2 regions of the Lysinibacillus sp. ACHW1.5 genome follow, and region 1 is predicted to be linked to the other one. Evidence: riboswitches for the same ligand, from Rfam matches in the RefSeq annotation. Region 1 holds a riboswitch; the other holds the start of a gene.
The links. A riboswitch is a leader RNA that binds a small molecule or an ion and turns the genes downstream of it on or off. The one in region 1 is predicted to bind FMN.
Positions count from the first base shown of each region.

Region 2: it holds a riboswitch for FMN, as region 1 does, so the genes downstream of both, ribE (riboflavin synthase) here and L6W14_RS05905 (ECF transporter S component) in region 1, are expected to answer to the same signal.

Region 1 covers NZ_CP091777.1:1,256,882-1,264,365, reverse strand. Annotated here, with positions in the region: gene L6W14_RS05920 (methyl-accepting chemotaxis protein) at 1-668, shown strand, start outside; gene L6W14_RS05915 (STAS domain-containing protein) at 707-1,093, shown strand; gene L6W14_RS05910 (sodium-dependent transporter) at 1,678-3,024, opposite strand; gene L6W14_RS05905 (ECF transporter S component) at 3,226-3,813, opposite strand; FMN riboswitch at 4,028-4,213, opposite strand; gene L6W14_RS05900 (RNA polymerase subunit sigma) at 4,357-5,643, opposite strand; gene sigX (RNA polymerase sigma factor SigX) at 5,640-6,173, opposite strand; gene L6W14_RS05890 (ATP-binding protein) at 6,252-7,484, opposite strand, start outside.
Region 2 covers NZ_CP091777.1:1,483,837-1,491,320, reverse strand. Annotated here, with positions in the region: gene L6W14_RS07065 (GNAT family N-acetyltransferase) at 1-831, opposite strand, end outside; gene L6W14_RS07060 (histidine phosphatase family protein) at 845-1,393, opposite strand; gene L6W14_RS07055 (ATP-binding protein) at 1,492-2,799, opposite strand; gene L6W14_RS07050 (spore germination protein) at 3,121-4,578, opposite strand; gene ribE (6,7-dimethyl-8-ribityllumazine synthase) at 4,698-5,180, opposite strand; partial or broken gene ribB (3,4-dihydroxy-2-butanone-4-phosphate synthase) at 5,208-5,825, opposite strand; gene ribE (riboflavin synthase) at 5,850-6,488, opposite strand; FMN riboswitch at 6,688-6,813, opposite strand; FMN riboswitch at 6,929-7,054, opposite strand; gene L6W14_RS07030 (YibE/F family protein) at 7,276-7,484, shown strand, end outside.

The DNA of each region.
Region 1 (7,484 bases):
AAGGAGAAGAAGCCATCACCGAAGCGATTATGCATCTAAGTGATGTTACGAAAACAGTGTCTTATGCAACTGATTCTATCCAAAAATTAGGAAAGCGCTCAGAAGAAATTGGTGGTATTATTACCGTTATTACTGGCATCGCAGAACAAACAAATCTGTTAGCACTCAATGCGGCCATCGAGGCGGCACGAGCAGGTGATCAAGGAAAAGGTTTTGCTGTCGTTGCATCAGAGGTTCGTCAGTTAGCTGAACAGTCAAGTTTAGCAGCTGGACAAATTACTAATCTTATTAATGATATCCAAGCGGAAACTTCTGTGACTGTACGGACAATGGAAAGTAATTTACTAGCTGTTGAGGAGCAAGTAACGATCATTAATAAAGGTGGAAGTGCCTTAAAAGAAATCGTGGAGAAAGTGGTCGAAACTGAAGAAGGTGTCGAACAAATGAAAGTGGCATTTACACATGTTAACGACAACTCCCTAGATGTGCAACAAGCCATTCAAGATATTTCTCGCATCATCGAGGACGCTGCAGCAGCTACAGAAGAGATTGCCGCAACCTCAGAAGAGCAATATGCGACTGTTGCCGAAATTACACAAAGCTCAGATGAGTTATCATCAATTGCTGATAAATTACAAAATGAAGTGAATAAATTTAAGTTTGAATAAATCCCCAAACAAGAAAAGAAAAATGGAGGCGCTATAGGATGAATCAGAAGAAAATTGCAATGAGTATTGACACAAAGGCTGATTATATTGTGATTGCGTTTACAGGCGATTTAGAATACGGGATGATTGAAGAAATAAAGTCAGAGCTGCAAACACTTAGCTTAGACACAAAACACGGATACATTATCGATATGCAAAGGGTAACAAATATTGATAGTACTGGATTCGGGATGATCGTTAATTTTGCTAAGAAGGTGTCTGTAAAAGATAAGAAAATCGCCATTATTGTCGTCGATGATTTCATTCGCAACTTATTCGCTATTTCACAGGTTGATAAAGTATTCCCTATTGCCGAAAGTGAAGAACAAGCAAGGAAGATTATTAAAGAAGATTGGCTAGGTGAACTATCACTTAACGATTATTAATCTCTATAAGCATAATAAAAGGTGTATTCCTATTAACGGAATACACCTTTTTATGTTGTTAAAAAAGAAGATGTCAACGGTAGAAATAGTAACTTTACAAGGCGAGAGGTTGATTTCCGTTCTGCCAGCGTCCTTTCCAGGAGGGCGTCCGATGAGCCGTTAAATCCCATAGGAGTGACGCTATCAACCATTCTACAAAGCAGGCTTTACCTCATAGTAGCATAGCGATCAAATCTACCCATTATCTGTATTCTTAGAGGAGATAGGCTCTTATTTTCAATGTGGTGAAGTGAAGTGCTGAGTGACAACACCTCTTCATAAAGAGTAATGAACTCTTATACTTTATAAAACCTTCGCTAAAAAGATTAGTTTTTTGGATTGAAGTGGAAGGTATTTGACTTCCATGGGATAACTAGACAGGCGAGCCCCTACATGGAGCGGAAGCAGTTCGGCGCTCGTCCATAGAAAAGCATGCAGCCAGCAACAGAAATCCATTTCTACCTTTCAATTGACTGTTTTGTTTTGTTTTGTAACACTAAGAAAAGGTGTATTTCCTATTATGGAATACACCCTTTTCTTTTTCTTTAATACTGCAGTAGCATATTAACAAACACAACTAGAATGATAAACGGTACAACAACTAACATTAACATACGATATGTCGAATAATACCCTTGTCCCATTTGACTACCCGTTAGCAATTCTCTCTTCACAAATTCTTTATCTACTACATAGGCAATAAAAATAGCAATGAATAAATTCCCTAGTGGAAGCATGATATTCGACACTAAAAAATCGGTTGCATCAAAGATACTTTTCTCGAAAATCATTATATCCGATAAAACACTCGAAGAAAGCGCTGCTGGAATAGCTGCAATAAATACGACTATACCAAGTATAAGTGTCCACATGGGACGGGATTTCTGACTATGCTCCATAAATGCTGCGACGATAATCTCATATAAACTAAATGATGACGTTAATGTAGCAAATAAAAATAGCAATAAAAACATGGCTAAAAACACTTCACCGAATGGCATTTGACTAAATGCTGTTGGTAGTACCATAAATAGCAAACCTGGACCCGCTGCTGGCTCTAAATCAAAGGCGAACACAACAGGGAAAATCGCTAAACCTGCTAAAAATGAAACGAGCACGGTTAACAACACTACAGAACCTGCTGAATTCGGAAGACTGACATCTTTTTTTAGATAAGAGCTATATGTAACTAGACAAGAAAAGCCAACTGCTAACCCAAAGAACGATTGCCCGAGGGCTTCTAATAATGCCTTACCCGTAATATTCGAGAAATCAGGCCATAAGAAGAATTTTACCCCTTCCATTGCCCCATCTAATGTAACAGCACGCACAACAAGGACAATGAACATTATGAAAAGTAACGGCATCATCCATTTATTGGCTTTTTCAATCCCATTTTGTACACCTAATGAAATCACAAGTACGTTGGCTAATGTAAACAACACTAGACCAACTAGTGTAATCCATGGCGTGCCTATAATTTTTCCAAATAATTCAGCTGGATCTACTGCTGGATCAATTACCGCGCCAGCTACACCTAGCCCGCTATAAATAAAGATCCAACCTCCGACTACGCTATAAAAAGTTAATAATAAAAAACAGCCTAGCACGCCCATTCGACCAATCCAAGCCCAGCCTGGCTTAGTTGGGGCAATTTTTTTATACGCTGTTACAGCCTCGGATTGTGTACCACGTCCTAACACATACTCGGACAATAACATTGGTAGTCCTATTAACAAGGTAAATAACACAAAGATAAGGAAAAATGCTCCTCCACCACTTTGTCCCGTTACATAGGGAAGTTTCCAAATTGCTCCTAGTCCGATCGCCGCACCAGCTGATGCTAAAATAAAACCTAATTTACTAGACCACTGTCCTTTTTTTCCACTCATCTCTTCAAACTCCTCAAACATTCTAAACTCTTCTCTATTTTACATGAAAATATAGCTTTCGACTAGATTATACTTATAAAGTACTAGTTAGCTGTTTTACCCTATTACTTTTTTCTATATTTATTATTCTTCACACCTTTCTCTATCCATCATTCCTTCCAACAAAAAACCTCAGGTATGTTCACCCGAGGTTAGTAAAAATTATTTTGTTATATAGATAGAACGCTGGCGGTCGATCCACTTGCGCATAGTAGTAAATAAAAACGCCATAATAGCCGTTAATAAAATACCTTTTACAATGTTAAATGGTAAAATCCCAGCGATAATCATTTTATAAAGTGAGTCACCTACAACAGGTTCCATTCCTAAGAAGTATGTGTACATCGGTAAAAATACAGCGTAGTTTAAAATACTCATGCCTACTGCCATTACGACTGTTCCTGTCGCTAAACCTCCAACAAGACCAGCAATTGTTTTAAAGCGATTAAAAATAAGGCTTACTGGCAAAATAAATAAAATACCTGTTGCAAAGTTGGCAATATGACCTACTGGCACACCTGTTGGCGTTCCAGAGAAAATCCAATCCAATACATTTTTAAATAATTCTACTAAAATACCAGCTACAGGCCCCATTGTGATGGCTGCTATTAATGCAGGCATATCACTAAAGTCGACTTCCAAGAATGCTGGAAATGGTGGAATTGGAAAATTAAAAAGCATTAATAAAAACGAAATACTGCTCAGCATGCCAATCGTAATAAACGATTGAAGTTTAACATTTTTCTTCATAGAAAACTCTCTCCTCTTTGCTGATTCAATCTCGCAAGAAGAAAGGTGACGATCTTTCAATGTTAGCACAAAAAACCCTTATGCATGAAGAGCACAAGGGAGAAAGGCATGACGAATAAGCGTCAATTTAAACTATTTTTGAGCACCGTTTAAAAAGCCATACAAAAAAGCGCTCGTTTATAGTTTATTTCATAACAATGAATGACGATCGTACCTCCATCTTCTCCCATCCAGACTTTAACTGTCGGCCTCGGAATCACACCAAGTCAGCCATGCAAATAAATTTGCACAGGTCGCGGGCTGAAGAGCGAAGCATAAACCATTCGAGTTAATGGAAACATTAACGGTTCACCACTCTATTACCGCCGGTCGGGATTTTCACCCTGCCCCGAAGATGAATCATATTATTTTATACTACAACCTTACTATAATTAATTATCAAGAAAAAGTAAACAGTTCTGCTTAAAAAAATCCGATTAGATTTGTATGTATTGTAAAAATGGAGCATTCCATGTTACAGGAATGCTCCATTTTTGATTCTGCCTAAGGCATATATTGTTTATTTGGCCCCACAGGCTTTGGCAAATAATTTTTTAAATCGAATCCTTCCCAACTTTCTTGGACCACATTATCTAAGCGTAATTGTTGGTCAAAGCTAGCAGCAGTTAACATCATCGCTTCAATCAATTGGGTAGCGCGAATTGGCTCCATCGATGCTAAATCTAAGGGAATGTCGAATGTTACGACTACACCTTCCGCTTCCTCTTTCACGGTATATGTTACGTTTTCAGGAACCACTGTTACATAAACATCATCATTTTTGTTTTTCATTAGTGTAAGTGCTTCTGTAATATTAGCAAATGTTTGACGGAAATCTGGTGACAGATATTCTGCCCCATTCTCATCTTGGTATAAGTAATAATTAAAATGCTTGGCGTTTGTTAATGACATGGCTTGACTTGGCTCACCCTCTTGAGAAAACTCATAAGGTGTGCCATCTTCATTTTGAATCTCAACTTCCGTATATTCAGAATCCGAGAAGGTATCCTCTAAAGTCCCTTTGTACTCATTAACGGTAGCTGATGCAATATCATAGTCATTGTCCTTTGGTAAAACGTGGACAAGCTTGTCTTCCTTCTCCTTCAGTTCACCTTTAAATGGATGATAATCCGTAAACCCTTTGGCTTCTTCATCTATTTGAGGAGCATATTTTTCATACATCTGTAAGGTAGAAGGTTTTTCTGTTCCAAAATCAGTTGCTACACGCTCATTTGGTATCACATATGTCATTGGGACACTTTCTGCATCGCGTCCTGCCAAACCAATACGAAATACGACAGCATCTTTCACATCTTCCTCATAGACAGATGACCGTAAAGATAACATACGCTCATGCTCCGATACAATACTGGATTGAAGTGCCTCATCCTGGGTAGCTGCTTCTTTGGCAGAACGATCTTCCTGTAACGTAGAGTAATTAGCCGTTTCTGGCGTACTAGCTAAATCTTTTTGGCTAGCGTCATTATTCATCAACATGAAGCCAACGAGTACCGTTATCGCGAAAACTGCTGCTACACTCGTAAAAATCGACATTTTACGGAACTTAAATCGTGATGGTCGTTCATCTTGAATTAAAGGTTTACTTTCTTGTTGTGCTTCTTCATTCTCTATGGGTTGTTGTATCGCTTCTTGAAGGTGACTATTATCCTGCAAGCGAGCATCTGCCATTAACCGATTTAATATTTCTTCTTTTGAACGGCGGTCAGAAAGCTTAGGGGCATTGTTCAAGACATGTTCAAGCTGTTCATCATCAAATGGCTTATGCGTCATTGCCGTTTCGCCTCCTGTTCTCTAATCGGCTGTAGCTGTTGCCTTAAAAATTTAATGGCTCGATGCTGGGTCGTTTTTACCTTAGCTTCTGTCCAATCTAGTATTTGCGCTGTTTCTGCAATCGATAAATCTTGAAAATAGCGCATAATAATGACCATTTTTTGGTCGCCTGTACAGTTTTCAAGTGCTGATTCTACCTGCATAAATTCATCACTGGCCTGTAGCATATCTTCCGGTGATGGTGTGGTTGAATGGAGCTGTTCCGTTTCCCAGTCAAAGAAATCATGTGAATGCTTTTGACGTACAGCTTGCTTTCTAAAATGATCAATCGCTACATTTTTAGCAATAGCAAATAGCCAAGTTTTCTCACTACTATTGCCTGCAAATTGATCATATGAGCGCAACACTCGTACATAAACTTCATGTGCTAAATCTTCGGCAAGTGTACGGTTTTTTACTAAATATATTAAAAACTGAAACACGTCTTGGTGATATGCATCGTATAGTCGATGGAACACGGAGTCATTCAAAGCACTCCACCCCCGTTCTATAATATTTGTCGTCTTACATTCATAGAAGTTACAGCCAATTAATAGCAATACTTGTTATTAATCGAACGGTAAATAAAACGTGAAGGTCGTACCCTCTTTCAACACACTGTCTACCATTATATTACCTGAGTGAGCCTTCACAATATTTCTAGCAATGGCTAAGCCAAGACCAGTTCCACCCTTGGAACGAGTACGTGCCTTATCGGCTTTATAAAAACGTTCAAAGACATAGGGTAAGTCCTCTTGAGGAATGCCATGTCCTGTATCTTGAACAGATATTTTAGCAAAGGTCGGCTCCTGCTCTATTTTCACAGTTACAGACCCTTCATCTGTATGTCTCAGGGCATTGTCGACTAAATTTGTAAGCACTTGTTCAATGCGATCCTCATCTATATTAATCATGGCCTCGTCATTAAATTCACTTTCAAACAACAGACGAACATGCTTTTCTTTTGCTACCTGTGCAAACTTTTGTGTAATACGTTCGAATGTAGAATTAATTGGTAATTCATCTTTATAAAGCGTCATATGCCCTGATTCCATGCGTGCCAAATCTAATAGATCTGTCACAAGGCGACCCATTCGCTTCGATTCATCATAAATAATTTTGGTAATCTCATTTCGCTCTTCCTGATCCTGAATAAAATCATCATCCATTAATGCTTCCGAGTAACCTTGAAGCATGGCAATCGGTGTTCGAAGCTCATGAGAGACATTGGCAATAAAATCGGATCTTAGTTTTTCCAAGCGATGCTGTTCAGTCATATCACGAATAACAGCCACAGCGCCACGTATCATTTCACCACTATATAGAGGACTAATAGTAAATGTATAATAGCTGCCATCCATTTCAATTTCCTCTTCTAGTTTATCCTCAAACATCAGTACATGATCAAGCATATGATACAGCTCTGGCGGAATAGGTTTTGCACTTTGTGAGCCTTTATTCACAAACCATTTTTGCATTAGACGTTCAGCTGGTGGATTACTTAATAATATTGTACGATCCCGATTAAATGTTATCACTGCATCTGTCATAGATGTCAAAATATTAGAAAGCTGTTCGTTTTCTTGATTGATAACCTCTAAATTATGCTTTAATTGACGGCCCATTTGGTTGAAGGCAACGGCAAGCTGACCAATTTCATCATTTTGAGTAGTGGGCATTTTCGCTTCAAAATTCCCTTTTGCAATTTCAAAAGCTAATTCACGCATTTTTCTTAATGGCGAAGTTATCCGTGAAGAAAGGAAGAATGCGAAGAATGTCGTCAACACAAATGCAATGAAGGC
Region 2 (7,484 bases), 230 kb from region 1:
CATCTGTACCTGCTCTGTTGTCACCTTTAATCCATGCTTTAACAAATAGCTCGTTGCTGGATTGCTCGCTAAGAAATTCACTGTCGTCAAATGGACTTTATGTGTTGTAATACTTGCTAAAAACTGTGTTATTAACTCTACATTACTTTCCTCTAGTATTACCATTTGATAAAGTAGAATACGCTCCACCTCACCATATTCATTCCACAATGTTTTGTATAGCATATAGCCAAGTGGTTCATTGTTATCATTATAAAACACCTTTGCTTCCCCATGCTTCACGCTCTGCCAGTTACACTGCCAAGGAACATTTTCCCGATAGAAAGATAGATGTGCTAGCTGCTCTGGGCGAATGGTCGCAATATGAAGGGCTACTGTAGATGTTACCTTTGCTTCATACTCGCCGCTTAAAAATAATAGTTGATTGGCAACCACATAGCCATATTTTTCATATAAGGCAACGGCTACCTGATTTTCCTTAATGGCTTCTAACGTACCCAATTCTACATTTTCTCGCTTATAGATAGCTAGGGTTTCCTCCATTAATAGGCGCGAGACACCCTTACCACGATATGCTGGAGAAATACCAGTCCCACCATTCCAAGCTGTTTTTTGGCCATCGATGGTACGAAAGCCATTCATCACAATGGCAATCGGTTCCTCTTGATCAAAAACGACAATAGAATGCTCAGGAGATAACCCCTCCCCCACTAGTCGCTGTAAAAACATTTCTGCTGTCATATTAATTTCAATAAAATAACCTTCAAAGCCTTTGTTCCATGCTTTCAATACTTCATCTAATGTACATTGTGCAACTGTTTTAATCTTCATACAATCCCTCTTTTCAAATGGAATCTAATGCTGCTAGATTTTCTAAGGTTAGTTTTCTCACAATCTCATAACCATGTCCTTGACCTTTAGGTTTTATGACAACCGTCCCCATATTCGAAATGATGCCCAGCCCCACATTTCTTGGAAAGCTATGCCCAATGATTATGTTGTTTATGCCCTCGGGTGGGATGATTTCCAGCATCGATGTAGAAATTGTTACTATACTGCTTTGCACTACTGTAGGAAGATTGCCACCTAACATAAAGATTTCAAACAAGAAGGGGTCAATTTGGAGATTGCTGTTTGGAAATGCCAAACGTGCTGTTTCAATGGTCCGACAAAAAGGACTGGTAGTGATGGTGGAAAGGATGGGAATTTGCCAATAGCGTAGCATTTGACCATAATAAATTGCCTCCCTACGACCTTGATCGGATAAATTCCGTTGATTTTGACAACTTTGAAATGTACCATATGCTTGATCTACACCAATAGTTGCTGTTCCGTGTCTTGCATATAAAGTTAGCCCACCTTTTCTCAATAACGCTAGGAGACCCTTTTCCATTTTCTTCATCTCCTTCATCATATCACTTTCTACTTTGTAATGTATGTGCTGTACATAGAAAAAAGCTCCCCACAACTTTTTGTAGGAAGCTTTTTTTGTTATTTTATTGGAATTCTGACAATAGCAGTCGTTTCTAAATGTTTTGATGAGTCAATTGAAATATGACCATTATATTTAGTGACAATTTCTTTGACAATAAATAAGCCTTGCCCTCTTAGTCTACCATTCTCATGTTTTTTCGTTGAAAATCCTTGTTTGAATATGTGATCGGGATTCGCAATATTTGGCCCAGTATTGGTAATTTTAAATTCATACTGAGATTCATCTGCTGTACAGCAAATCTTAATCTTACGTTGTTCCTCAGGTAATTCAACAGCAGCGTCAATCGCATTATCAATTAAATTGGATAGAATCTTGATTAAATCTGTCGTTTTAATCTTATTAAAGTCATTTTGAGAAAGCGTAAAATCCATATCAATATGATGATTTTGAGCCGTTAATTTCTTCGTTTGCAATAAGATGGACAAACCTGGATGATCAATATTTAATTTTAATGACTTGATCGCCTGAACTTCTTTTGATAGTGAGGATAAATATTGTCTCGCCTGATCTGTTTTTTCTAATTGTAATAAACCATGTAACACTTGGATATGGTTCGTAAAATCATGACGTAGGGACGACACCGAAGTAATCAATGTTTTGATTTCTGCTAGATATGTGTCCTCTGTAGCGCCAACTTCCTTCGCTACCTCTTTTTGATACCATCTTTGTAAAAATAAAAAAGAACCGATGACAATTAAAATAAGTACACCATTAAAAATAAAATTAAATAGGTTGTCTTCAATGACTTTACCCTTAATACCATTTAGCGTATCTGCACTAATGTCAATGCCTAAATACCCGATAATTGTTCCATTATCATCTTTGATGGGTGCACCAACAGATAAATAAGACCCATGTTCAGAATCATGAATTACCTCTGTAACATAGGTTTCACCATTATAGGCCTTTTCAACATGCTTTGCAGGAACAGTACAAACCACGCCAATACCGAAGCCCTCTTTCATTTCTTTTGGCATTCCTGTAATCATGGCTATAGATACTTCAGGATTGTCCACCTTTAAGGTGTAAACAAATAGTGCACCTAATTTTATCCTTGCATCGTTTAAATAATTTCTTACTTTCCAATAATAATCATTTTCCTGTGGATTATTTAAAAATTGCTGATAGGCATCCGTATCTATGGATGCAGCAATAGAATGGGCTGCCTCTAAGCTTTGATTGGCAATCGACTCTTCAACGGTCTTTTTTATTTTTACATAGGATGTAAAGATGTTTAAACTTGTAAACAAACATAATAAAATCGTTGATAGAATTAATATTAGTTTTATTTTTCTATTTTTCATAAAAAACGGTACTTCCTCATCTATAAATATTCTAGAATATTATTATATTATAATTAACTCTATTTTTTGTTTGTAAAGCAAACATTGCTTGTATATCCTACATAAATTAAAACACAAAATCAATTTTTATTTTATTCATACCCAAAATTACACACTGTAACAAATAGTTTAATAATCCTTGACAAGAAAGTAAACTAAAAAGATAAGTAATAACTTTTTATGTCTCATTTCCTATTTAAATGGAAAATTAAAAAAACCACTAAAGCAAAGGTATCAAAAAAAGATCAGGTATCAACAATACCTGATCTCATCACAATATGCTTATTTTTTACTTGAAGTCCGTGTTTGATCTTGCGGCTTTAGAAAGGTAGGTCGTTTACTATAGCCCTTTGGAGATAGTCGCAATAGGGACTTACGTATATTGCCCTTTTCAAAATCGGCACTAAAGTTTACGTACGGCACTCCCAAGACTCTCATATTCGCAGTGTATAAAAGGATGAAAAACACGGATATAAAAAAACCAAATAAACCAAAAAATGCCGAAGCCATAATAATGATTAATCGAAAAATACTCATAGCCGTCACAAAGGATTGATTGACCAATGTAAATGCAGCGATACTAGAAATGGCAATCACAACAATCATTGAGGGGCTTGTAACACCTGCTTTAATCGCTGCATCCCCAATAATTAGTCCTCCTACCACACTAACGGAGCCACTGACGGCACTCGGAAGACGTAAGTTGGCTTCACGAAACAATTCAAACATAAATAGCATCATTAAAATTTCTAGAATGGTTGGGAAAGGCAATCCCGTTCTCGATTCGACAACCGTTGCCAGTAGTAAAAATGGAAGCTGTTCTTGATGATATGTCGTCAATGCAAGCCAAAAACCTGGCAGTAGCATACTTATTAATATCCCGACAATTCTGAGTAATCGTTCCATCGAGCTAACAATGAGTGGGTACTCATTATCCTCTGCTGATTTAAAGAGCAACATAATATTCGCAGGTGTAATTATGGCATAGGACACACCATCAATCATTAAGAGTATTCTTCCTCTAATTAAGGCCTGCATAGCAAAATCAGGTCTTCCTGTATAATCATGTCTTGGAAGAATTGTCGCTGTCTTTTCAATTTTTTCCATTAATAAGTCGCCATTGATAACAATATCCGTATCAATTTTTTGTAATTGAAGTCGAATTTGTTCCAGCATATTTAAATTCACAATGTCTTCCATATATAGTATGGCTACGGTTGTTTTAGAACGCTTACCAATTTCTAATGTCTCTATACTAAAAGAATTAGTCGGTAATCGCTTTCTTAATAAAGCAATATTAATAAAAACATCTTCAATAAAGTCATCTCTAGGTCCCTTTACTACTAGTTCTAATGTTGTTTCCCCAGGCTCTCGATTGGGTCTTTTTGAAATATCACTAGAATAAAGTAATTGATTTTCTTCAAAATACAGTAAAACATGGCCTTTATAGACCCTAGTTACCGCATCCTCTTTCGATAAAATCTTTTGTAAATAGGGAATGTGTAAATGCTGTTCAATTTCTTCTTCTAGCATGTCCTCAGTGACATTGCTTAACAAAGATTGAACACGTTGAACAACCACAGTTTGAAGTATTTGCTCATTGACCATTGCATCACAAGTTATCAAATGTACTGTATATTGCTGAAAATTATATTGTTGGAAAATCACATCAGCAGAGCGTTGAAATAGTGATTTCAACATTTTCAAATTAATTTGTTCAATTGATGAAATACTTCTCATCTCCTACTGAGCCAGCTCAAGATTAGTACATTTATGAAACAATCACCTTCAATAAATACACTTAAGCATATTTTTCCCATGGTTGTTCAAAATATTCAAAGAAACAAATGTTGTGACGACTATTCAAATTGTCCTGATCCAATCATTTTCTTTAGATTTGCCATCTCAATTGCAGACATTGCAGCATCATAGCCTTTATTACCAGATTTCGTTCCTGCACGTTCAATTGCCTGTTCAATATTTTCGGTAGTAACAATTCCAAAAATAACAGGTACATTCGTTGACAATGACACATTGGCAATGCCTTTTGCCGATTCATTACAAACATAGTCATAGTGTGTTGTAGAGCCACGAATAACAGTACCTAAACCAATAATAGCATCATATTTCTTGGTTTCTGCCAGTTGTTTCGCTATAAAAGGAACTTCAAAAGCTCCTGGCACCCATGCAACATCAATAGATGCAGAATTAACCCCATGACGAGTTAAACCATCCATTGCCCCATCCAATAATTTGCTAGTAATAAACTCATTAAAACGACCCACTACTACTGCAATTTTCAAATCCGTTCCAATTAATTGTGCTTCAAATGTTTGACCCATTGTTCCTTCTCCTTTTTACATAGAAATTTTAGTTTTATTAGTGGATAATTGTTGACGATAAGCAACCAATGCTTCTATCGAGATCATTTTTAAGCCATGTTGTGCAGCGTAATTTGTTAGTTCTTCAAACCGAAGCATGTGCCCATCATCACCCATAATTTCGCAAATAACACCTGCAGGTACGCTATGACAAAGCTTCGCTAGATCAATAGTGGCCTCCGTGTGTCCTCTCCGTTCCAGCACGCCTTGCTCTTTCGCAATCAACGGAAAAATATGGCCTGGTCGACGAAAATCAGTCGGCTTAGCTTGCTTTTCTACCATCCTTTGTATCGTTAGCGCACGCTCAAAGGCGCTAATCCCTGTCGTTGTTTCTACATGATCGATACTTACCGTAAATGCGGTTTGATGGTTATCTGTATTGTGCTGAACCATTGGATATAAATCTAGCTTTTGTGCAAGCTGCTGTGAAATCGGCGTACAAATTAAACCTCTACCATTGGTTGCCATAAAGTTGATTGTTGCTGGTGTGATGAATTCAGCGAGTGCCAGAAGATCTCCTTCATTTTCTCGATCCTCATCATCAACCACCACAATCATATTGCCCTGCCTTAAATCCTCTATGGCTTCTTCAATTGAATGTAGCACGATCATCAACTCCTATTCTGTGATTTAAAAACCATGTTGTGCTAAATAATCTCTTGTAATAGCTGGCGTTATTTGCCCCTTTTTTAATTGCCCTATAATGTATTTTCCAACTAAATCGGTTTCGATATTAACGATTGCTCCAACCCTCTTCATACCTAAAACGGTTTCTTTGTAAGTATGAGGAATAAGTGAAATTGTGACACTCTTGGCTTCAACATGAAAAAGGGTTAAGCTTGTGCCATCAATTGTTATGGAACCCTTTGGAATACAGAAGTTGGTTAGTTCCTCTGATATTTCGATATCAATATAAACGGCGTTTGCTACTGGACGTTTTCGCAAAATTTTGCCGACTCCATCAACATGACCAGCAACAAAATGGCCACCAAATCGCCCATTAGCAGGCATGGCACGCTCCAAATTAACAGAATCACCTATTGCCAGCTGCTGTAGATTTGTTGCTTTGACTGTTTCAGGCATAACATCCATCGTAAGCTGCTGTTGTGTGAAATTTGTCACCGTTAAACAAACTCCATTGACCGCTATACTGTCACCAAGCTTGACATCCTCTGTTATCTTGGCTGATTGCACCGTAATTTTCATACTGTCCCGATCGCTTTGCACGGCTTTTATGATACCAATATCCTCTACAAGTCCTGTAAACATTCCATCACCTACTCTACTTTATTAGCACTTCTATCCTTTACTTTTACAGTTTATCCATCTGTTTTTGTGCCTTATCCTTCTCCCTTCTCTCGTTAGCAATAAAAAATAAAAACCCCTTTACATCAAAGGGGTTTTGGGAGTATAAGACATCAACAAATAAGCCTATTTGAAAACAATTTTTTCATAGACTGTCATCTCATTCGTTCTTCTCCCATCCAGACTATCACTGTCGGTTTTGGATTTGCACCAAATCAGCTTGCGCTCACGGACTTTGAATTGCTTCATCACCGCCGATTGGGAATTTCACCCTACCCCGAAGAACATCTTCTATTCAATTGTGCTAAATAAAAAAACTTCCCACAAGATGATTGGGAAGATTTGTAGTAAATGCATAGTCAAATAAACCTTCTAAATTAGAATCAATTTAAAAAGTTCGCATTTTTACCCTTCTCCCATCCAGACTGTAACTGTCGGTTTTGGATTTGCACCAAATCAGCTTGCGCTCACGGACTTTGAATTGCTTCATCACCGCCGATCGGGAATTTCACCCTACCCCGAAGAATATTTTTATTTAGCTAGTCTTACGATAACACTATTTTATTATATTATCCATCCTTCTTTTTAAATTTTTTTCGAAGCATAAATTTTAAACAGCTCTGACGAGACTTGAAAAATGTAAAAGATGTTAATAAAATGATGTCATTTAACCTGTTTATGGAACTTCTTAATCAACAAAACGTTCCTTTACAAGTGACTATTCAGTCTAGGCCGTTTGGAGGTCATTAATTTGACATTTTTAAAAAATATACCTTTTAAACAAGCTGTTTTCTATGCCCTATTAGCACTCTGTTGTGGGGTTTCGATTGTTTTCGTAAGTCATAACGAACAATTTTATGATCGACCGATAGCAAAAATAACGCAAGTGGATGTAATAGAATCCGAACCGATGACAGATATGTATGAAAATGAGGATTTTTTGTTTACACAGGAGATGAT